4 regions of the Nonomuraea sp. NPDC049714 genome follow, and region 2 is predicted to be linked to each of the others. Evidence: riboswitches for the same ligand, from Rfam matches in the RefSeq annotation. Region 2 holds a riboswitch; each other region holds the start of a gene.

Region 1 (5,349 bases), on a different contig from region 2:
CCGGGAAACGTCCACTATTTGAGATTTGCCCCAAAATGATCATGCGCTTATGGCGGTCGCCGGGGTCCTAGGCGATCGGCATAAGCGCATGGTCGGTGAGTCGGCTCCTTAGTGGGCCGCCTCGTACTTCTCTACGACGGTGGAGGCGATACGGCCTCGCTCGCTGACCGGCAGTCCATGGGCCTTGGCCCACTGCCGGATCTCAGCGCTCTTCTCGCGGCTCATCGCACGCTGCCCGCCGCGTCCGCGACGGCGCGTCGATACGGCACCTGCCCGGCGAGCGTGCTGCACGAAAGGCGTGAGGGAGTCCCTCAGCTTCTTGGCGTTAAGGTCGCTGAGGTCAATCTCATAGGTGGAGCCGTCAATAGCGAAGCTGACCGTCTCATTGGCCTCGCCCCCATCGAGGTCATCGATGAGAATCTCCTGGATCTGCTTGGCCATCTACGCAATCCTTTCCCGGAGCATTGTTTCATTCGCCTGAGCCAAACATATACCCGGAAAGGCGTTAAGACAATTCAGAGCTGCAGTGATTCGCTGAGCCGCTGATCAGTTGTGGTTCTCGGCCTGATCCTGGCGGTTTGGACGCCGTCCGGCGCCCTCGGAGCGCACCAACTTCACCACGCCAAAGATGAAGGCGCCGCCCACGACGACAGGTGGGATGAGCGCCGACAATACGTCTGTTACGGCTTGCATTCGTCCTCGTCTCCACAGCGGACCGGGGTTTCAGGGGCGTTTATACACACGTCGCGGGAGAGCTGGGGCCACCCGGCCCTCATGTCACCCAAGGTGAGAGCACCGCCCGCACCCGACCATAGCGGCACACCGATGCCCACAGCCCGGCAGGGGGCACCAACATCCGGCAACCCGGACGTCCATAGCCTAATGCCAGTCTCTCCAGGCTCCTTACCGGATCAAGCGGAAAATTTTGTGAAAAGCCATCGAGCCAGGTACGAGTGGCTCAACGAAGATCTTTGACCACCAGCGTTCCCGCGAGTCTGTCATGCGGCCCACGCTGGAGTGGCTTGTCGATCAAGATGAGCAGACCGACGCCGAACACGAACATTCCGGCCAGCAGATTGACCACCGGAATGCCCATCACCATAGCGGGCGCCGGATAGAGCAGGGCTCGTTTGAGCCGCTCACGCGGCGGAAGGTCGCCCGGCGCAACCCGAATCTTCATGATCGCCTTCCCGAACGTGCGCCCGCCTCGGGAAAGTTGACGCCAGTCGTAGGCCGTATATGCCAGCCCCGCGAGCACCCAAGCGAACACCCCGGGCAAACGTCCCTCGAACGCGTCCAGAACCCCGACAGTTCGGAAGATGCCCCAGAGCGCAATGAACAGAATGTAATAGAAGACGCCGAAGACGAGCGCTTCAATGAGCCTGGCGACGAGTCGTTCCCACCATTCAGCGGGCATCAGGTCCACCTGCGGCGGTGTCCCGGCCATAACCTCACCTCACCCCATCGCAGGCCTGTCAGAGCCCCGCAGGGCCCATTCTGGTACCGGATCGAGGCACAAAACAGGGGCCGACGGGATGCCGGCCCCTGTTTCACGTGGTCTGGGTTACTTGATCTTCACCACCACGGTGCCGGCGAACTTGTCGGCGAACGTCTGCTGCAGCGGCTTGTCCCAGAGCTGGGAGGCGGCGTTCACACCCACGGCGATCACGCCGAGCAACGGGCCGACCAGCGGGACGATGCCGAGCACGTAACCGCCCCAGGTGCCACCCGCACGCTTCAGCGCCAGGTCGGTCGGCAGCCCGCCGGGCGGCAGCGCCTGCCCCACCGGGACGACCTTGATCCCCATCACCATCTTGCCGAGCGTCTGCCCGTTCATCTTGGTCATGAAGAACTCGTAGGCCACGTACAGCGCCGCCAGGAGGAGGTACTGGATGAGCCCCGCGAGGAAGGAGGAGGCGCCCACGAAGCCGCTCGTGGCGCCGGTGACCGAGCTGTAGCTCGCGACGAACAGGGCGGTGATGACGAGGGACACCAGGAAGGAGATGATGCCGAAGATGACGCCGTCGATCAGACGGGCCACCAGACGCTGCCACCACTCCGCCAGCGGCGCCGGAGCACCGGGCGGCTGCACCCCGACCGGCTTGCCGTACGCCTGTCCGTAGGGCTGCTGACCGTAACCGGCCTGCGCCGGCTGCCCGTAGCCCTGCTGGCCGTACTGCGGCTGCTGACCGTACTGGGGCTGCTGTGCGTAGCCCTGCTGGCCGTAGGCCTGCTGCTGCCCGTAGTCAGGCTGAGAGGCCGGCTGCTGGCCGTAGTCAGGCTGCCCGTACTGCGGCTGCTGACCATAACCCTGCTGCCCGGAAGGCGGCTGCTGGCCATAGCCCTGCGGCTGCCCATAACCCTGCTGACCCGACGGCTGCTGCTGACCGTAGCCCTGCTGCTGGCCGTAATCCGGCTGGGGCTGCTGTGCGTAGCCCTGCTGGCCGTAGGCCTGCTGCTGGCCATAGTCCGGCTGAGAGGCCGGCTGCTGGCCGTAGTCAGGCTGCCCGTACTGCGGCTGCTGACCATAACCCTGCTGCCCGGAAGGCGGCTGCTGGCCATAACCCTGCGGCTGCCCATAACCCTGCTGACCCGACGGCTGCTGCTGCCCGTAGCCCTGCTGCTGCCCGTAGTCAGGCTGCTGCTGGCCATAGCCCTGCTGCCCGTACTGCGGCTGCTGGCCGTAGCCCTGCTGCTGCTGTTGCCCGTACTGGGGCTGCTGGCCATAGGCGTCGTCGGCCCGGTAACCGACGATGGTCACGTCGGGGTCGGGCTCGCCCTGCTGGCGTCCCGTGTTCTGCCCGTATTCAGGATGTCCGTACGGCGGGTTGTCGCCGGAGTTGTCCTGAGGATACGGCGGCTGTCCTGTGCTCACCGTGTCACCTCGCTTCGAGTGCGCATGTGGCACGTGTCAGGGCACATGCCTGTCCTGGCCCAAGGTATCGACATAGGTATCAACAATCACCTTTCCTGTCAGTCAAGGACCTCGTCACCCGACGCCAGGTGGAGCAGCATACGCGTGTTGCCCAGGGTGTTCGGCTTGACGTGCTCCAGGTCCAGGAACTCGGCCACACCTTCGTCGTAGGAGGCCAGCAGCTCGGCATAGACCTCAGGTGAGACCGGGGTGCCCTGGATGGTACGGAACCCGTGCCGGGCGAAGAAATCGACCTCGAAGGTGAGGCAGAACACGCGCTGCAGCTCCAGTTCCCTGGCGGTGCTGAGGAGAGCCGAGACGATCCGGTGGCCGATGCCCAGGCCCCGGGCCTCAGGGTGGACGGCGACCGTGCGGATCTCCGCCAGGTCCTCCCAGAGCACGTGCAGGGCGCCGCAGCCGACGACCTCGCCGCCGCGCTCGGCCACCCAGAACTCCTGCACGTCTTCGTACAGGGTGACGGTCGCCTTCTCCAGCAAGCGATGTCCGGCGCCGGCATAGGTGTCGACCAGGAGCTTGATGGTCCGGACGTCCGGGGTCCTGGCGCGCCGGACGACGACCTCTGTCTCTGGGACCGTGAGTTCGGCGACCTGCTCCATGGACATCCAGCGTACAGATGTCATTACGGCTCAGCCCTAACTCTCACCTCTGCCCCATCCTGTGACCTCTCGTGTTCGGGTGAGCACGCTCGGATTTGCACGGTTCCTACAGTCCCATCCCCCGACGAACCTAGGGCAAAGGGGACATAAATCCTTTTCTGTACGGGGTGCCACGAGATCACCTTGTGACCCTTCGGTTGTGAAACCTCTACAGACTCTGCAGTTCCGGTTGAGCAGGAACCTGGAGTGCATTAGTGTCCAGCGACGATGTCCCCCGCGATTCTCGTACGGGACGCGCCCAATCCCCGCAGGGGAGCCGGGGAACCACAAGTGGTGCCCGCACAGCACCACCAGGGGTGAATCCGAGTTTCGGCTCGGTAGGGCTGCTTCCGGCCCGAACCCGTCAGCTAACCCGGTAGGCGTCGATGGAAGGAGCTCGGTCGGTGAAGCGCAGCGGGACCAAGGAGAAACGGGTCCTCCAGCTCGGCGTTGTCGGCGTGACGGTCGCCGCCCTGCTCATGGCCGGCCCGCCCGGCTCCGCCGCCGCCGACCCGAAGCCCTCGCTCAAGCAGCTCTCCAAGCAGGTCGAGGAGATGCACGTCGAGATCGAGACGCTGACCGAGAACTACAACGGGCAGCGCGTGAAGCTCAAGGCGGCCCAGAAGTCCGCGCAGAGCGCCAAGAGGACGCTGGCCGTCAGTGAGGCCGAGCTGACCGCCAAGCGCTCCAAGGCGATGGTGCTCGCGCAGAACGAGTACATCACCGGCGGGCTCGGCAACGCCCTGACCTTCGCCGGCTCGATGGACCCCGAGAACTACCTCGACCGGGCCGCCACCACCTACGCGCTCCAGCAGCAGCAGGGCGAGGAGGTGGTCCAGCTCACCAAGGCCATGAAGGCGGCCGAGCGGGCCAGAGCGGGCGCCAAGGCGCGCATCGACGAGGTGACGGAGATCGTCAAGGATCTCGACACCAAGCGCGACAAGATCGTCAAGATGGTCGCCAAGGTGGAGAGCAGCCTCTTCAAGCGCGCGCTCGGCGAGGCCGGCCGCCCGGGCACCCCCGCCACCCGCGTCAGCCTGCCCATCCCCGGCTCAGGCAAGGCCGCGCAGGCCGCGCAGTGGGCGCTCACCCAGCAGCTCAAGCCCTACATCTGGGGCGCCGAGGGCCCACGCGGCTACGACTGCTCGGGCCTGGTGATGGCGGCCTACCAGCGCGTGGGGATCTCGCTGCCGCACTACACCGGTGACCAGTGGACCGCCGGCAGGCACATCCCCAAGGAGGAGCTGCGCCCCGGCGACCTGGTCTTCTTCTACAGCGACCTGCACCACGTGGGCATCTATCTGGGCGGCGGCATGATGGTGCACGCGCCGCGGACCGGTGACGTGGTGCGGATCGCGTCGCTCGACCGGCGCCCCTACGCCGGAGCCGTGCGCATCGCTGACTAGATCACCTCGCGCTGGATCACCTCGCGGGCTAGATCAGCTGCCGGCGTGCCGCCCAGGCCACCGCCTCGATCGCGGTGGCCACGCCGATGCGGTCGCAGATCCCCCGCAGTCTTCGGCGCACCGTCCGCCCGCTGATGTCCAAGCGCCGTCCCACCCGATCCACCGTTACCCCCTTGGCGAGCTCGGCCAGCAATGCCAGATCGGCATGGCTGAGCTCAACGCCTTCAGTGAGCACATTCATCGGGAGCCCTCCCTCCCAACAGCACGACTCGGAGACGTCATTGATCCGAGTGAGGCTGCTCGTCCCGCCAGACGGTAAACGCATGCGGGAAAGGTCGTCAAGCACGAGATCGGCATGACTTGACGCGCCTCG
Region 2 (5,349 bases):
GACGACCACGGCCAGCTCCGGCTCGGGGACGTCCCAGGTGGAGTCGGGCCGCACGCCGATGGCCTCGTCATGCGCACGCACCCGCCGGCCGATCGACTTGAAGAACAGCTCGGGGCGCTCGGCGTCGTAGACCCGCTGGTAGATGTCGGGCTCGGTGCTCTCCTCGACCCTGGCCTCGCGGGACTGCCGGTAGGTGACGCCGGCCGCCCACACCTCGGTGTCGGGATCGACGGGCGCGGCGGGCGTCACCTCGTCGATCGGCTCGGAAGCCGCTTCGAGCAGCGTACGGAAGTGATCGAGGTCGGCGGAGAGCGCGTCGCCGAGCGAGAAGCCGGCGGGCAGCGCGCGGTCGCCGCCCGCGGCGCGCACCGCCCAGCGGGAGGAACGAGAGCAACGAACGAGGTGCATGAGCGCCTTCCTGTCAAGCGAACAGTGCTCCCGGTCAGGGCCCCGGCCGGGGCCCGTCCAGGTCACGGCGTGCCCGCGCCGGGCTCGCCATGTCCGGCAGCCTACTCAAGCGCTTTTCCGGTGCTGTGCCCGCGTCAGGCCGCGAACTCGGGGTAGCCGTACCCGACGACCTGCGACGTGGGACGGACCCGCTCCTCGACCTTGCCGTTGCCGGTGTTGCCCTCGATCGTGGTGATCGTGCCGTCGCCGTTGTCCTTCTTGACCAGGCCGACGTGGTCGATGGCGCTGGTGGTCTTGGCGCCGTTCCAGTCGTAGAAGACCACGGAGCCGGGCTTGGCGACGGTGCCCCAGCGCTGGTTGGCCTTGAACCAGTCGGCGTAGGTGACGGTGTAGGCGTCCCAGCCGACCGAGGTCCGGGCGCCGGCCTTCTCACCGACCCAGGAGACGAACATCGCGCACCACGGGGCGTTGGCGTACAGCTGCGGCCGGCCGCCGCCGTCGCGGGCCAGGGTCTCGGTGGCGCGCGGGGAGGACATGTACCAGCTGTGGTACGGCGTGCCGCCGCCTGCCGCGTTCTCCTTCACACCGATCTGGGACTCGGCGACCCGCAGCAGGGTCTGCGTGCTGACCTTGCCGGTCTCGGCGACGGGGACCGCCTTCTGCTGCGACGGGTGCTCGGCCGCCATGGCGGCGGTGCCGCCCAGGGTGGCGCCGGCGGCGACGCTCAGTCCAAGAGCGAAGGTGACGATGTTGGACCGGCTATAAGCGCGCTTGAGGATGTTCTTTGCCATTCTGGGGGTGCTCCTTACTTCCATGCCGCCTACCGGGTTAGCTGACGGGTTCGGGCGTGGAAGTGCCCTACGGATGCCTCAGGAGAGAGCAACCGATTCACCCCAGAAATACGTGGGTCCCCGGTTTCGCGAGTTTCGCGGATTCGGCGGCCGCGGCAGACCTGTGATCGAACAGAGGCACAGGTCAGCCACGGTCTCGGCGATTGCAACGGCCACGCGGGCATGTGAAAGACCCTGGCGTGTACCGCGGATGACTCAAAGGTAAGTGAACGGCATAGAACGATGCAAGTGCAGGGCTTGACTCCCTCACGGAATCCCCTGTCACGCAAGGGATTCAGCCCTCCATTCTTTACCTTTCTCCGGGTTTGACGAGGACAGAAAAGCGCCCATTCAGGGCCGGATGATCGCCATTCGGGTGACGGTGAACTCCTCGATGGCGAACCGAGGGCCCTCCCGGCCGATGCCGGAGTCCTTGACGCCGCCGTAGGGCATGTTGTCGGCGCGGAAGCCCGGCACCTCGTTCACCACCACTCCCCCGGCCTCGATGCGCTCGATCGCCGCGAACGCCGTGGCCAGGGAGCGGGTGAAGACCGAGGCGTGCAGGCCGTACCGGGAGGCGTTGACCGTGGCGAAGGCGGCGTCCAGGTCGGGCACCGGCCGTACGCACACCACAGGACCGAAGATCTCCTCGTCCCAGGCGGCGGCCCCGCCGGGCACGTCGGCCAGCACGGTCGGCGCGATGGCCCGGCCGTCACGCACGCCGCCGGTGACGAGCCTGGCGCCGGAGGATCCGATCCAGTCCAGCACCCGGTCCGTCGCCGCCGGGTCGATGAGCGGCGCCACCCGCGTCCCGGGCGAGCGCGGATCGCCCACGGCGACGTCCTTCATGCGCGCGGCGAGCAGCCCGAGGAACTTCTCGTGCACCGCCTCCTCGACCAGCACCCGCTGCACCGAGATGCACGCCTGCCCCGAGGCGTAGTAGCCGCCGCGCACCACGGCGTCGGCGGCGGCCTCCAGGTCGGCGTCTGCGGCGACCACGAGGGCGGCGTTCGAGCCCAGCTCCAGCAGCACCTTGGTGGGGGCGGCGGCGCGGGCGATGGCGTGCCCCGCGGCGGCCGAGCCGGTGAACGACACGGCGCCGATCCGCCGGTCCTCCACCAGCGTGCGGCCGACCTCCACGTCCCCGGTGACGAGCTGCACCGCGGCGGCGGGCAGCACGCCCGCCGAGCGCAGCAGATGCACCAGCCAGAGCGTGGCCAGCGGCGTGGCGGGAGCCGGCTTGACGATGACCGGGCAGCCGGCCGCCAGCGCCGGAGCGATCTTGTGCGCGGCCAGCAGCAGCGGATAGTTGAAGCCGGTGATTCCGGCCACCACGCCGATGGGTCGCCGCGTCCAGAACCCGATCAGCCCCTCTCCCGACGGCATCAGGTCCAGCGGCACCGTCTCACCGTGCAGCCTCGCCACCTCTTCGGCGGCGGTGGCCAGGGTGACGAGCGTGCGCGCCACCTCGACCCGGCAGTCCACCAGCGGCTTGCCGGTCTCCAGCACGAGCAGCCGCTCGAACTCCTCGCGCCGCTCGGCGACCGCGTCGTGCGCGCTCGTCAGCGCGGCGCGGCGCGCGTGCGACGGCAGCGCGGCCATCGCGGGCGCGACCGCGAGCGCCTCCTCCACGGCCCGCGCCGCCAGCGCCGCGTCCCCCACGGGCGCGCTCATCACGACGGAGCCGTCGTACGGGAAGATCACGTCAGCGTACGCCGGGGCTTCGGCCCACCCCTCCCCCACCGGAAGGCCGGACGGCCACGAGCCTGCGTAAGTCACTGTTTCCCCCTTTGTCCTGGCGATCGAGTCATGGCATGCGGGTCATGGCGATCGGGTCATGGCGATCGGGTCATGGCGATCGGGTCATGGCGATCGGGTCATGGCGATCGGGTCATGGCGTTCGCCGAAGGGCGCTCGGGAACACGTCGAGATACGCGGGCGCGCCCGCCCGCCCGGTCGCGGCCAGCACCGCGTGCGCCACGGCCCGGCTGAACACATCGGCCCCGGCGGCGAGCAGGTCGTGCAGGTGCACCCCCTCGGGCGCCGTACCGTCCCAGGGCGCTCGACGTACGGCGCCGTCCTGGAACTTCCCACCAGGTCCAGGCCCGTTCACGGCGGCGGGGCGGGATCCGTACGGGGTCCGGCCGGGTTGTGGCGGGGGCAGGGCGCAGGTGGAGACGGCGAAGACGGTGTCGCCGTCGACCATCGTGTGCGCGGGGCGGATGGCTCGGGCGAGCCCGTCGTGCGCGACCCCGGCGAGCTTGCCGCACTGGGCCTTGGTAAGGGTCAGGTCGGTGGCGACGACGCCGATGGTGGTGTTGAGCGAGGTCACCCCGGCGGGCCGCCAGGCGGCGACCTCCTCCGCCGACGGCTCCCCCAGGTGGTCGAACTCGCCGGGAAGCCCGTAACGGGCGCCGGACAGGACCCCGGTCCCCGGATCGAGGACGGACCCGGCGGCGTTGACCACCGCGAGCGCGGCCACGGTCACCCCCGAGGGCAGCACGACGCTCGCGCCCCCGATCCCCCCGGCGAGCCCGCCCGCCATGGCGCCGGTGCCGGCCCCGATGGATCCCCCTAGAGCGCTACCGCCCTCATTCGCCCGGGCCGCCACTCCGCTGGATTCGCCCGGAGCGCCACCGCCCTCCTTCCCACGGCCGGCCCCTGGAAAGGCCTGGCCGAGGGGGTCTGGAGAGGACGTGGCCGCGTCGTAGGCGGCGTGGCCGAAGGCGGCGTCCGGGGTGGCGCGGAAGCGGGTGCCTCTGCCGAGGTCGTAGATGACGGCGGCCGGGACGATGGGGACGACGCCGCCCTCCACCGGGAAGCCGACGCCGCCGTCCGCGAGCCGGTCCATGACGCCGCAGGCCGCGCTCAGCCCGTAGGCGCTGCCGCCCGACAGGACGATGGCGTGCGCGCGCTCGACCAGGTTGCGCGGGTCCAGGAGCTCGGTCTCGCGGGTGCCGGGGGCCGCGCCGCGCACGTCCACTCCGGCGACCATGCCGCCGGGCGGGGCCAGGACGACGGTGGTGCCGGTGAGGTAGCCGTCACCGGTCCGCTGGGCGTGGCCGACGCGGAGACCCGCGACGTCCTGCAGCGAGTTGGCGGGGCCGGGGAGCGAAGGGCCGTCCGGGCCGCTCATCACCGGCTCCGGGTGAGGAAACGGCGGGCCGCTTCGGCGAAGACGCGGGTGCACTGGACGATCTCGGCCACCTCGACGTACTCGTCCGACTGGTGGGCGATCCACTTGCCGCCGGGCCCGTAGACGACGGACGGGATGCCGCCCCAGTGGGTGAGTACGGTGCCGTCGGTGGAGCCGGGGACGCCGCCGTAGACGGGCTCGGCGCCGGTGACGTCGCGGTGGGCGGCGGCGAGCGCGGCGACCACCGGGTCGTCGACGGGGACGTCCACGGGCGGCCGGTCGACCAGGACGGACACCTCGGCGGTGATCCCGTCCCAGGCGGCCAGGTCGGCGACGCGGTCGGCGACCGCCTGGTGCGCCAGGCCGGGGATGGTGCGAACGTCGACGAAGACGGAGGCGGTCGCGGGGATGACGTTGACCTGCTCCTCGGTGCCGGCGCGGACCACGGTGGGGGTCACGTACACCTCGCCGAGGTGCTCGTGGGCGGGGTGGCGCTCCTGCAGATCCCGCTCCAGCGCACGCAGCCCGGTCAGCAGGGCGCCCACCGCCTGGATGGGGTTGCGGCCGTGCTGCGGCATCGCGCCGTGCGCCATCTTGCCGGTGAGGTCGACCCGCAGCCGCAGCGCCCCCTTGGCGACGGCGCAGATCTCACCGGCCTCGGGCTCGGCCACGATCGCGCCGTCCACGTCGGCGCCGAGCCCTTCGGCGACGAAGTGGTGGGCCCCCAGCATGAGACCTTCCTCGTCGGCCAGCGCGCACACCTTGATCCGCCCCGGGAACGGTCCAGCCAGTTGCAGCGCCCGGGTGGCGTAGAGGGTGGCGGCCAGGCCGGACTTCATGTCGGCGCTGCCCCGCCCCCACAGCCTGCCGTCGCGGATCTCGCCGCCGAACGGGTCCACCGTCCAGGTGGACAGGTCGCCTTCGGTGACGACGTCGGTGTGGCCCTCGAACATCAGCGTCGGCCCGTCCCCGCCG
Region 3 (5,349 bases), on a different contig from region 2:
CTGGTACAACATCGTTCCCGACCTGCCCACGCCGCCTCCGCCGCCGCTGCACCCGGCCACCAGGCAGCCGGTGGGGCCGGAGGATCTGGCTCCTCTGTTCCCCATGGAGCTCATCCGGCAGGAGGTGAGCCAGGAGCGGTTCGTCGCCATTCCGCAGGAGGTGCTCGACGTCTACCGGCTCTGGCGGCCCACTCCGCTGCTGCGGGCGCGCAGGCTGGAGAAGGCGCTCGGCACGCCGGCCCGCATCTACTACAAGTACGAGGGCGGCTCCCCGGCGGGCTCGCACAAGCCCAACACCGCCGTGCCGCAGGCCTACTACAACGCCCGCGAGGGCGTGCGCGGCCTGACCACGGAGACCGGCGCGGGACAGTGGGGCAGCGCGCTGGCCTTCGCCTGTGCCCAGTTCGGCCTGGAATGCCAGGTCTGGATGGTGCGGGCCTCCTACGAGCACAAGCCGTACCGACGCTCGCTCATGCAGGTGTACGGCGCGACGGTACACGCCAGCCCGTCCCCGGTGACGATGGCGGGGAGCAAGGTGCTGGCCGGGGAGCCCGACTCGCCGGGCAGCCTGGGCATCGCGATCAGTGAGGCGGTCGAGGTGGCCGCCGCCGAGGCCGACACCCGTTACGCGCTCGGCTCGGTGCTGAACCATGTGCTCATGCACCAGACGGTGATCGGCGAGGAGGCGCTGGCCCAGCTCGACGAGATGCCCGACGTGATCATCGGCTGCACCGGCGGCGGCTCGAACTTCGCCGGTCTGGTCTTCCCGTTCCTGCGCGAGAAGCTGGCCGGGAAGATCGATCCGACGCTGCGCGCCGTCGAGCCCGCCGCCTGCCCCTCGTTCACGCGGGGCCGTTACGCCTACGACTTCGGCGACACGGCGGGGCTCACGCCGCTGCTGAAGATGCACACGCTGGGCCACGACTTCGTGCCCGACCCCATCCACGCGGGCGGGCTGCGCTATCACGGCATGTCGCCGCTGCTGTCGCACCTGTACGAACTGGGCCTGTTCGAGGCGGTCACCAAGTCGCAGTCGGAGTGTTTCGAGGCGGGCGTGCGGTTCGCCCGCACCGAGGGCATCGTCCCCGCGCCGGAGCCCACGCACGCGCTGGCCGAGACCATCGCCGAGGCGTTGCGCTGCAAGGAGAGCGGCGAGGACAAGGTGATCCTCACCGCGCTGTGCGGCCACGGCCACTTCGACCTGGGCGCCTACGACCGCTACCTGTCCGGCCGGATGGAGGATCTGACGCTGTCGCAGGAGCGCATCGACGAGGCCCTCAGCGAGCTGCCGGGGTAGGTTCCGCCCGTGGTGAGGGAGCTCACCGCGGGCGGGTGAACCGTCAGCGCGCGGTGGGGCGCTTGCCGTGGTTGGCCTTCTTCTTCCTGCGTGCCTTGCCCTTACGGGCGCGCCTGGCCATGGGCTCATCCCTCCCGGACTCGGGGTGCGGCTTGCCGTCCTCCAACGTCTCTCCTGGGCCGGTCAAGCACAAGCCCATCCAATGACCTAACATTCCCCAACATATGCGTGTCATAATTTGGTGGAATCTGTTGGAAGGAGCGGGGGCGTGCTCGCACAGCAGCGGCAACAGGCGATTCTCGAACGCGTCCGCGGCGCCGGCGGCGTCCGGGTGGCCGATCTCGTACGCGAGCTCGGCGTCTCCGACATGACCATCCGCCGCGACCTTGAGGTGCTCGCCGAACGCGGGCTGCTGGAGAAGGTGCACGGCGGCGCGACGGCGCTCGGCCCCGGCTCCACCGAGGAGCCCGGCTTCACCGCCAAGTCCGCCCGCCAGCAGCAGGAGAAGGAGCTGATCGCCCGCCGCGCCGCCCGGCTCGTGCGGCCGGGCACCGCGGTCGCGCTCTCGGCGGGCACCACGACGTGGGCGCTGGCCCACCACCTGATCGGAGTGCCCGAGCTCACGGTGATCACCAACTCGGTCCCGGTCGCCGACGTCTTCCATCGCAACCCCCGCGCCGACCGGACCGTGGTGCTCACCGGCGGCGTCCGCACGCCCTCCGACGCGCTGGTCGGCCCGGTGGCCGTGGCGGCGATCCGCCGGCTGCACGTGGACACCCTCTTCCTGGGCGTGCACGGGATGAGCGCGCGGGCCGGGTTCACCACGCCCAACCTGCTCGAGTCCGAGACCGACCGGGAGCTGGTGACCGCCGCGCACCGGCTGGTCGTACCGGCCGACCACACCAAGTGGAACACGATCGGCATCAGCACCATCGCCGAGCTGACCGAGGCCGACGTGGTCATCAGCGACGCGGGGCTGCCCGAGGACGCACGTATGGAGCTGGCCGAACGGGCCGGCGAACTGATCATCGCGGAGGGCTCGCAGTGAAGCGCACCATCACCCATCTGGCCGACGGCCGGGAGCTGATCTACTTCGACCGGCGCGACGACGCCGACCGGAGCGCGATCGACCGGCGACCCCTCGGGCCGCGGCCGGTGGCCTCCGAGCTGCGCTACGACCCGCTGACCGAAGAGTGGATCGCGATGGCGGGGCACCGGCAGACGCGTACGTTCCTGCCGCCGGCCGACGAATGCCCGCTCTGCCCGTCGTCCGACACCCGGTCGTCGGAGATCCCGGCGCACGACTACGACGTGGTGGTGTTCGAGAACCGCTTCCCGTCCTTTTCCGGAAATATCGGCTCTTATGAGGAAGCGGGCGGGCTGAGTGAGGTCCGGCCGGGGTTGGGACGGTGTGAGGTGGTGTGCTTCACCGCCGAGCACTCCTCCTCCTTCTCCCGGCTCTCCGACGAGCAGGTCGAGCTGGTCATGGAGGCCTGGGCGGACCGCACGGCGGAGCTGTCCGCGATCGAGGGCGTGGAGCAGGTCTTCTGCTTCGAGAACCGCGGCGAGGAGATCGGCATCACGCTCTTCCACCCGCACGGCCAGATCTACGCCTACCCGTACGTGACTCCCAGGACCAAGCTGCAGCTCGCCGCCGCCCGCCGGTACGCCGAGCGGCATCAGGGCCGCAACCTGTACGCCGACGTGCTCGACGCCGAGCGGGCCGGGCCCCGGGTGGTGGCGGCGAACGAGCTGTGGACGGCCTTCGTGCCCGCCGCCGCCCGCTGGCCGTTCGAGGTGCACCTCTACCCGCACCGGCAGGTACCGGACCTGGCCGCGCTGTCGGAGGCCGAGCGGTCCGCCTTCGCGCCGCTCTACACCTCGGTCCTGCGGGCCCTGGACGGCCTGTTCGACGTCGCGATGCCGTACATCTCCGCCTGGCACCAGGCGCCGGTGCGGCAGGACCGTGAGCTGGGCTATCTGCACCTGGAGCTGTTCAGCATCCGGCGGGCGCCCGGCAAGCTGAAGTTCCTGGCAGGATCGGAGTCGGCCATGGGCGCCTTCGTCAACGACGTGCTCCCGGAAGAGGCCGCGCGCATGCTTCGATCACAGGTAGATCACTGATTGATTTCCGATTGGAGTCGCGTTACCCGGGATCTACCACTAATATCCCTTGAGGCATGGCCGTAACGCTGTGCCACGCCTAATCCGGGCGAGTCGCCTGGAGCCGGGGACCCACCGCATCTGGGGTGAATCCACTTCGGTGGTAGGGAGCTCTCTGACCCGAACCCGTCAGCTAACCCGGTCGGCTGAGGGAGAGGAACCCGTTCGTGGCGGCAGCGTCCCCCGCGCACCTTGCCATCGGCGTCATCAGCGCGGCGGCGGTGATCTTCATTCCAGCGACGGTGTCGTCCGCGACCACCGTCACCACCACCTCCACCACCGCTGAGCCCAAACCGAGCGAGGCCGAGCTCCGTAACGAGCTCAAAGGGCTGAACCAGAAGGTCGACAAGCTCATCGAGCGCTACAACCTCAAGCGGGTCGAGCTGGCCAAGGCCAAGCAGGCCGCCGAGGCGGCCGAGAAACGGCTCGCCGCCGCCGAGGAGGCGCTCACCGCCGCCCGTGGGCGCGTCGCCGAGCTCGCCAATCTGCGTTATCAGAACGGCGGCATGCCGCTTCCGGCGTTGGTGGTGCCGCCCGACGGCGCCGCCGCGGCCCTGCTGGAGCAGGTCACCGCCGATCAGACGGCCCTGGTTCAGGACGTGTTCGACGCGCGCGACGAGAAGAAGAACGCCGCGGACGAGGCGGCGGCGCTGGCCCGCGACATCAGCGCCGACACCGCCGAGGTGGCCGAGCAGCGCGACGAGGCCGAGGACGTCATCGGCGACATCCAGAAGAAGCTCAAGGACCTCGTCCCGTTCAGCACCGGCCGCCGCTCCGACGGCAGCTGGGCGCCTCAGCTGCCGTCGGGCCCCGACAACATCACCGCCCGCACCCGGCTGATGCGCGAGCAGTTGCAGAAGAACTTCAAGCTGCCGTTCGCGGTCGGCTGCTTCCGCTCGGGTGGCGGCGGCGAGCACCCGCTGGGCCGGGCGTGCGACTTCATGATGAGCACCGGCGGCAGCCTCCCCAGCGCCGTCCACAACGCGCTCGGCGACAGCATCGCGGAGTGGACCGTCGACAACCGCGACAAGCTCGGCGTCAAGTACGTCATCTGGAAGCAGCGGATCAACCACGGCTCCGGCTGGAGCACGATGTCCGACCGCGGCAGCGTCACCGAGAACCACTACGACCACGTGCACGTATCCATGCACTGATAGGAGGACGAATAGCATCTGATGAGCTATTCGCACTCTTGAAGAAGGCGTTTTAGCTGGTCGTCGGTATGTGAGGGTGGACTCTGCCGAGGTCGTCCTGTGCGTTGGTGCGTGGCCAACTGCCTGCCAGCCGAGGCCGCACCCTGGCCACCTGTCGACAGATCGACCTGGACGCCTGGCTTGGCAGTCCTCAGCTCGCGAACAGCACCGAGGGGTCCCAGTTCACCCCGGACGACCACCGATGGGCGCAAGCACGACGCCTGTTGACCGAAGACACCCTCCCGACCGCCGACCGGGTCGCCGGCCTCTTGGTCCTGCTGTTCGCTCAGCAGGTTAGCCGGATCGCCCTACTCACCCGCAGCCGCATCCATCATCGCGACGACGGGCGCACCGAACTCAGCCTCGGTGCCACGACCGTCGTTCTTCCTGGCCCACTCGCCGACCTGATCAACCAACTCCCCACCCTGCGCAGCGAGGTCACCGCTCGCCACCTCCACGACGGAACCTGGCTCTTCCCCGGCCAGCCCCGGCACCCCAGCAGCTTGTCCCGCCGCCTAACCCAGCTCGGCATCGATGCCCGTCCCGACCACAACAGCGTCCTGCTCGCCTACGCCCGTTATCGGCAAACTCCTTGGACTTACGCTGAGCCAGCATCGGGGTCAGCCGAGGTAACAGGAATTCCGGCCATGAGCGGATCGCGAACTCTCTGACCTGCGAAAATATCGAGGTACCGAG
Region 4 (5,349 bases), 720 kb from region 2:
GCCCGCCGAGCTGCGCGCCGACGCGCGGATCCTGGCGGAGGTGCAGGGCGCGGTCGACCGGGCCAACAGCATGGTGTCCAGGCCGGAGCAGATCAAGAAGTTCACCGTGCTGGCCGCGGACATCACCGAGGAGAGCGGCCACCTGACGCCGACGCTCAAGGTCAAGCGCAACCTCATCGTGAAGGACTTCGCCGCCGACATCGAGGCTCTCTACACCGGGGACCAGCGCTAGAGCAGCGCTACAGCAGCGGCCGTCACAGCTGGGCCCGTCACAGCAGGGCGCGGAAGCGGGCGGCCGCCTGGTCCCAGGACCACTCCCCGGCGATCCAGTCGCGGCCGGCCGCGCCGAGCTTGCGCGCCTGGTCGGGGTTGGCCAGCAGCTCGATCAGCGCGGCGGCGATCTCCTCGACGCTGTCGCCGTCGACGACGAGGCCGGTCTCGCGGTGCCGCACCGCCTCGGGCGCGCCGCCGGAATCGCCCGCCACGACCGGCAGCCCGGTCGCGGACGCCTCCAGGAAGACGATGCCGAGCCCTTCCACGTCCACGCCGCCCCATCGGGTGCGGCACGGCATGGCGAAGACGTCGGCGGCGGCGTAGTAGCCGGGCAGGTCGGCGGCGGGGACCGTGCCGGTGAACACGATCGACGGCAGGCCCGCGGCGAGCTTGTCCAGCTCGCGCCGGTACGGGCCGCCGCCCACCAGCAGCAGCACGGCGTCCGGCACCGCCCGCAGCACCTCGGGCCAGGCCCGGATGAGCTGGTCCTGCCCTTTGCGCGGCACCAGCCTGGACACGCAGGCGACCACCGGCCGGCCGCTCAGGCCTGCGAGCTCGCGCGGCTCCGCCCTGACCGCCGGGGGGCGGAACAGCTCGGTGTCCACGCCCGGCGCGAGCCGGACCAGCTTGTCCTCCCCGATCACGGCCGCCAGCCGGGCGCGGGTGTAGTCGCCCAGGTAGGTGACCACGTCGGCGTGCTCGCCGATCCTGCGCAGCACCGAGCGGAAGACCGGTGCGCCGGCCCACGACGCCTCGTGGCCGTGGGTGAGCATCACCACCCGCCGCGCGCCCGCCGCGCGCAGGCGCGGGGCGAGCAGGCCGAGCGGCGCCGCCGCGCCCAGCACGACCGTGCCCGCGCCGTGCTCGGCGACCAGCCGGGCGGCCCGGCGGGCGACGGCGGGCGTGGGCAGCATGAGCCGGCCCGGGTGACGCACGATCCGGTACGGCTGCCGCCGGTCGAATTCGGCGCACCCGGGCCAGGCCGGGGCGTAGACGGCCGCGTCCGGCGTGCGCAGGGCGAGGCCGTGCACGAACGACTGGATGCCGCCCGGCCGGGGCGGGAAGTCGTTCGTGACGAAGACCACCTTGGTCACGGGCCGGGGACGCCGTTCAGTTCTGCCCAGGAGCGCGCGAGGGCGATCCGCTGAGGCGTCGTGGGATGAGATGCATAGAGCACATATTCCACCGCATCCGGCGACAAGTCAGAAATGTTGGTGCTTGCCAGGCGTTTCTGCATCGCGGCGAACGTGACCGGGTCCCTCGTCAGGTCCAGGGCATGGACATCGGCCCTGGCCTCGACGGTGCGGCTGAGCATGTTCTGGACGGGGCCGGACAGGAACGTGGCCAGGGTCATCAACCCCATGATCACGCCGACCGCGCGGGGATCGGTGATCGAGGCGATGCCCGTGCGCCTGCGCAGCAGCCGGAACCCGAGGAACAGCATGATCGCGCCGAGCGCGGTCCCCATCGCGCCGACGAGCGTGCCGTAGAGCACGTCGTCGCGCTTGGCGTGACCCAGCTCGTGCGCCACGATCAGCTCCACCTCGGGCTGCGGCGCCTTGAGCAGGGTGTCGTAGACCACGATCCGGCGGGTGGCGCCGAAACCGGAGACGTAGGCGTTGAGCGCGGTCGTCCTGCGTGAAGCGTCGGCCACCAGCACGTCCTCCACCGGGACGCCGTCGCGCTCGGCCATCGCCATCAGGTTGGTGCGCAGCGGCCCGGCGGGCATGGCGTGGAAGTCGTTGAACACCGGCTCGAACACCACGGGGTAGACGAAGGAGGCGCTCACGGTCAGCGCGAACGCCCCCACCGCGGCGGGAATCCACCAGCGCCTGATCCGGCGGGCCAGGGCCACGATCGCGAGCACCATGACGGTCAGCAGGGCCGCGTTGATGCCGATGCCCTTGAGCCGGTCCGCCGTCCAGCCCACCCAGTCCTGGGTGGACAGCCCATAGTCGCGCAGCACCGTCTCGAACCAGATGCCGAGCGGCCAGCGCAGGGCCTCCTCGATCGCGGTGATGGCGAACACGCCCAGCAGGACCCGCACCCACCACGGGCCGCGCACCCATCCCAGCAGCTTCGCGCCGAGCGGGGTGGCGACGAGCAGGCCCGCGAACACCAGGCCGAGCCCGAGGGACAGATAGCTGGGCAGGCTGGTGGCCGCGTCGAACGCCTGCGACCTGGCCAGCTGGGCGGCGGTGAAGTCCCGGGCCGGGTCGGGCGTGACGGCGGGCGCGGAGGAAGGCAGCGCCTGCCAGGGCGTGGTGAACGCCACCACGCCCACCAGCACGGCGCCCAGCACGGCGAACGCCGCCCCGGCCTGCCGCCGCAGCATCGTGGCCCGCCGCTCGTCCCCCGCTTCCGCCACACCCCTCCCCTGCCCCTCTGGAGGCCGTCCAGCACCGTTGCCGGGCGCGGCTCCCCCCTCCGGGGCCTGTCCAGCGGGTCGCCCCGCTGCGGGCTGTCCGGCGCCGTTGCCGGGCGCGGCTCGGCCGGCGGGCTCGGCGCTCTCGCCGGCCTCTACGGCGACCTCGCCCGCCTCTGTGACGCCGACGTCGTCGTCCGCCGCGTCGTTTCTGTTCTGGTCCATTCGCGTCCCCTCACGCCAGCTGGTCGCGCATGTACGCGCGCCACCGCTCCGTCAGCATGCCGGTCGAGAGCCCCAGCGAGGCGAGCGCCCCGTCGACGCCGCCCGCCTGAGCTTCACGGTAGAGCCTCACCAGGGTCCTCTCACCCCGGTTCCCGGCGAGGAAGCGACACGCCAGCCAGGCCTCCTGGTACGCCCGCGCGAGCCTGGCGCCGTCCCCTTGGAGGGCGAAGTCCGCCGGTCCCGGCAGATGGCGGGGCATTCGTCCCGCTCTGACCTCGGCGGCGAGCTCGGCGGCGGCCACCCGCACGGGCAGCCCGGCGTCCCGGTAGGCGACGTAGTCGGCGAAACCCTCGTAGAGCCAGATCGGCAGCCCGCCGGTGCCCGCGGCGACATGGGTCAGCTCGTGCGTCAGCACCACGTCCCTGCCGGTCGCCGTGAGCCGGGCGAAGAACTCGGGCACCACGATCACCCGGCCGTCGTCCGCCACGGCGGCCAGCCCGTCGACCGACGCCACCCCCGCTAGCCCGGCGGCCTCGGCGGCGGAGCCGGGCACCAGGACCACCGGACGCACCGGCCGGCCCAGCACGCCCGCCACCCGCCGCCCGGCCGCGTCGGCCCGGCGCGCCAGGTCGCGGAGCAGCTCGGCGGGGGCGTGGTGCCCGGCGACCGAAGAGCTTCTCCCTCGTACGACCACCGCTTCGTCACCCCACGGGGCCGGGACCTCGGCGAGGTCCGGAGCGCTGGCCGTGGCGGCCCCGGCCAGCAGCAGGGCCGCCAGCACCGCTCGACGGCTCACCCGCACGGACACGATGCCCGATGGTAGCCGTCCGAACGGCAGCTCCGCCTTGAAGACGGCCCGAAGACGGCCCGATGGCAGCCTGATGGCGGCCGGGACGGCCGAAGGCCCCGTCCCGGGCGGGACGAGGCCTTCGGACCGGGGATCACAACCCGGGACGTACCGCGCCCACGAACGACGACTTGCGCCATCCCGCGAGCTTCTCGATGCGCACCCGTTCGCCTGTCCTCGGCGAATGGATCATCTTGCCGCCGCCGACGTACATGCCGACGTGGCCGAGCCCGCGGAAGAACATCAGGTCTCCTTCCCGCAGGTTCTTGTAGGAGACCTTCGTCCTGATGCGCGCGAACTGGCTGTACGTGACGCGCGGGATCTTCACTCCGGCCTTCTTCCAGGCGAACTGGACGAGACCCGAGCAGTCGAACGAACCGGGTCCGGTGCCGCCGTAACGGTACGGGTCACCGATCTGCTTCTTGGCCACCGCGACCGCCTTACCGGCCATCAGCTGTTGCCGAGCGACCTTGGCCCGCTTCGCGGACTTGGCGGACTTGGCCGCCTTCGTCCCGGAGGAGCCGGAGGATTCGCTCATCGTCGCCGCCTGCGCCGACGTGGCAGGGAGGACCATCCCTCCGGCTGTCACGGTCATGGTCAGCGCCACGCCACTCAGGGCGATGCGGGACAGACGGGGGTTCTGCGAAGAGGTAGACAGGATTTCTCCTTGGAGCTTCCACGAACGCCTACCGGGTTAGCTGACGGATTCGGGCCTGGAAGTCGCCCTACGGCGCGTGTCGCGCCGATTCACCCCTGATCCGGAAACGCGGATCGCTGGGTCCCCGGCTCCGTGCCTCCTGGCTGCACGGACTCGGCAGGTCACCGCCTCCATTCGTCTACAAGGGCGGGGCGGCGACCGGCTGGAATGTTCATCGGTCCACCTCGGAAGATCCGATGGCGGTCCGCGGCGCCATGGCGTGGCGCCGCGAGGCCAGAAGCTACGCCCGGTCGTCACGATCTGGCAAAGCCTGAGTGCCTCAGTCAAGATCAGACAAAGGGCGAGTCAAGTCCTCAACCACTGCTGGGATATGGGGGTTCGTTATTGAAAAGTGACCCTTCTCACAGTTGACGAATGAATGGATTGTCAGGTCCCATCCGTACCTCTTGTCACATGCGTCACATCCATTCACGCCTGGAAAGCACAAAACCGGGCCCCGGAAATGTTCCGGGACCCGGCTCGAAGGGTGTGGATTACGGGCGGCGGGCGCCCGCGAAACTACTGCCGTAGGCGGAAAGGGAGACCACCTTGACCACATCACCGGTCTGCGGTGCGTGCACCATCTGACCGTTGCCCGCGTAGAGGCTCACGTGCCCCAGTCCCTGACTGAAGATGAGGTCGCCGGGCTGCAGGTCGTTCATGTCCACCGCACGGCCGGCCGTCCACTGCTGCCAGGTGGTGCGCGGCAGCTCGACGCCCGCCGCGCGCCAGGCGGCCTGCGTGAGGCCGGAGCAGTCGAACCCACCCGGTCCCGTGCCGCCGAAGACGTACGGCTTGCCGATCTGGCCGTAGGCGAAGGACAGCGCCGCCGCGGCGTTGCCCGAGGCCGGACCGGTGTACTTCAGACCGGTGCTGTTGGGATTGCCGGCGCGGTAGGCGCCGAGCCTGTTGAGGAGCTTCTTCTGCTGCGCGATGAGCGCC

The links. A riboswitch is a leader RNA that binds a small molecule or an ion and turns the genes downstream of it on or off. The one in region 2 is predicted to bind cyclic di-AMP.
Region 1: it holds a riboswitch for cyclic di-AMP, as region 2 does, so the genes downstream of both, ACIBQX_RS40055 (NlpC/P60 family protein) here and ACIBQX_RS02720 (CHAP domain-containing protein) in region 2, are expected to answer to the same signal.
Region 3: it holds a riboswitch for cyclic di-AMP, as region 2 does, so the genes downstream of both, ACIBQX_RS46755 (coiled-coil domain-containing protein) here and ACIBQX_RS02720 (CHAP domain-containing protein) in region 2, are expected to answer to the same signal.
Region 4: it holds a riboswitch for cyclic di-AMP, as region 2 does, so the genes downstream of both, ACIBQX_RS06160 (C40 family peptidase) here and ACIBQX_RS02720 (CHAP domain-containing protein) in region 2, are expected to answer to the same signal.

The regions. Positions count from the first base shown of each region.
Region 1 covers NZ_JBITLM010000013.1:298,557-303,905, reverse strand. Annotated here, with positions in the region: gene ACIBQX_RS40075 (Lsr2 family protein) at 109-441, opposite strand; gene ACIBQX_RS40070 (RDD family protein) at 959-1,447, opposite strand; gene ACIBQX_RS40065 (RDD family protein) at 1,565-2,875, opposite strand; gene ACIBQX_RS40060 (amino-acid N-acetyltransferase) at 2,974-3,531, opposite strand; cyclic di-AMP (ydaO/yuaA leader) riboswitch at 3,817-3,968, shown strand; gene ACIBQX_RS40055 (NlpC/P60 family protein) at 3,975-4,976, shown strand; gene ACIBQX_RS40050 (LuxR C-terminal-related transcriptional regulator) at 5,005-5,217, opposite strand.
Region 2 covers NZ_JBITLM010000001.1:554,944-560,292, forward strand. Annotated here, with positions in the region: gene ACIBQX_RS02715 (fumarylacetoacetate hydrolase family protein) at 1-408, opposite strand, end outside; gene ACIBQX_RS02720 (CHAP domain-containing protein) at 543-1,199, opposite strand; cyclic di-AMP (ydaO/yuaA leader) riboswitch at 1,211-1,358, opposite strand; gene ACIBQX_RS02725 (aldehyde dehydrogenase family protein) at 1,590-3,017, opposite strand; gene ACIBQX_RS02730 (P1 family peptidase) at 3,130-4,374, opposite strand; gene ACIBQX_RS02735 (M20 family metallopeptidase) at 4,374-5,349, opposite strand, start outside.
Region 3 covers NZ_JBITLM010000019.1:120,158-125,506, reverse strand. Annotated here, with positions in the region: gene ACIBQX_RS46775 (TrpB-like pyridoxal phosphate-dependent enzyme) at 1-1,297, shown strand, start outside; gene ACIBQX_RS46770 (50S ribosomal protein bL37) at 1,341-1,463, opposite strand; gene ACIBQX_RS46765 (DeoR/GlpR family DNA-binding transcription regulator) at 1,566-2,345, shown strand; gene galT (galactose-1-phosphate uridylyltransferase) at 2,342-3,421, shown strand; cyclic di-AMP (ydaO/yuaA leader) riboswitch at 3,488-3,622, shown strand; gene ACIBQX_RS46755 (coiled-coil domain-containing protein) at 3,628-4,614, shown strand; gene ACIBQX_RS46750 (hypothetical protein) at 4,878-5,324, shown strand.
Region 4 covers NZ_JBITLM010000001.1:1,279,185-1,284,533, forward strand. Annotated here, with positions in the region: gene ACIBQX_RS06140 (AMP-dependent synthetase/ligase) at 1-232, shown strand, start outside; gene ACIBQX_RS06145 (glycosyltransferase family 4 protein) at 270-1,367, opposite strand; gene ACIBQX_RS06150 (M48 family metallopeptidase) at 1,364-2,863, opposite strand; gene ACIBQX_RS06155 (hypothetical protein) at 2,874-3,671, opposite strand; gene ACIBQX_RS06160 (C40 family peptidase) at 3,805-4,248, opposite strand; cyclic di-AMP (ydaO/yuaA leader) riboswitch at 4,379-4,537, opposite strand; gene ACIBQX_RS06165 (NlpC/P60 family protein) at 4,902-5,349, opposite strand, start outside.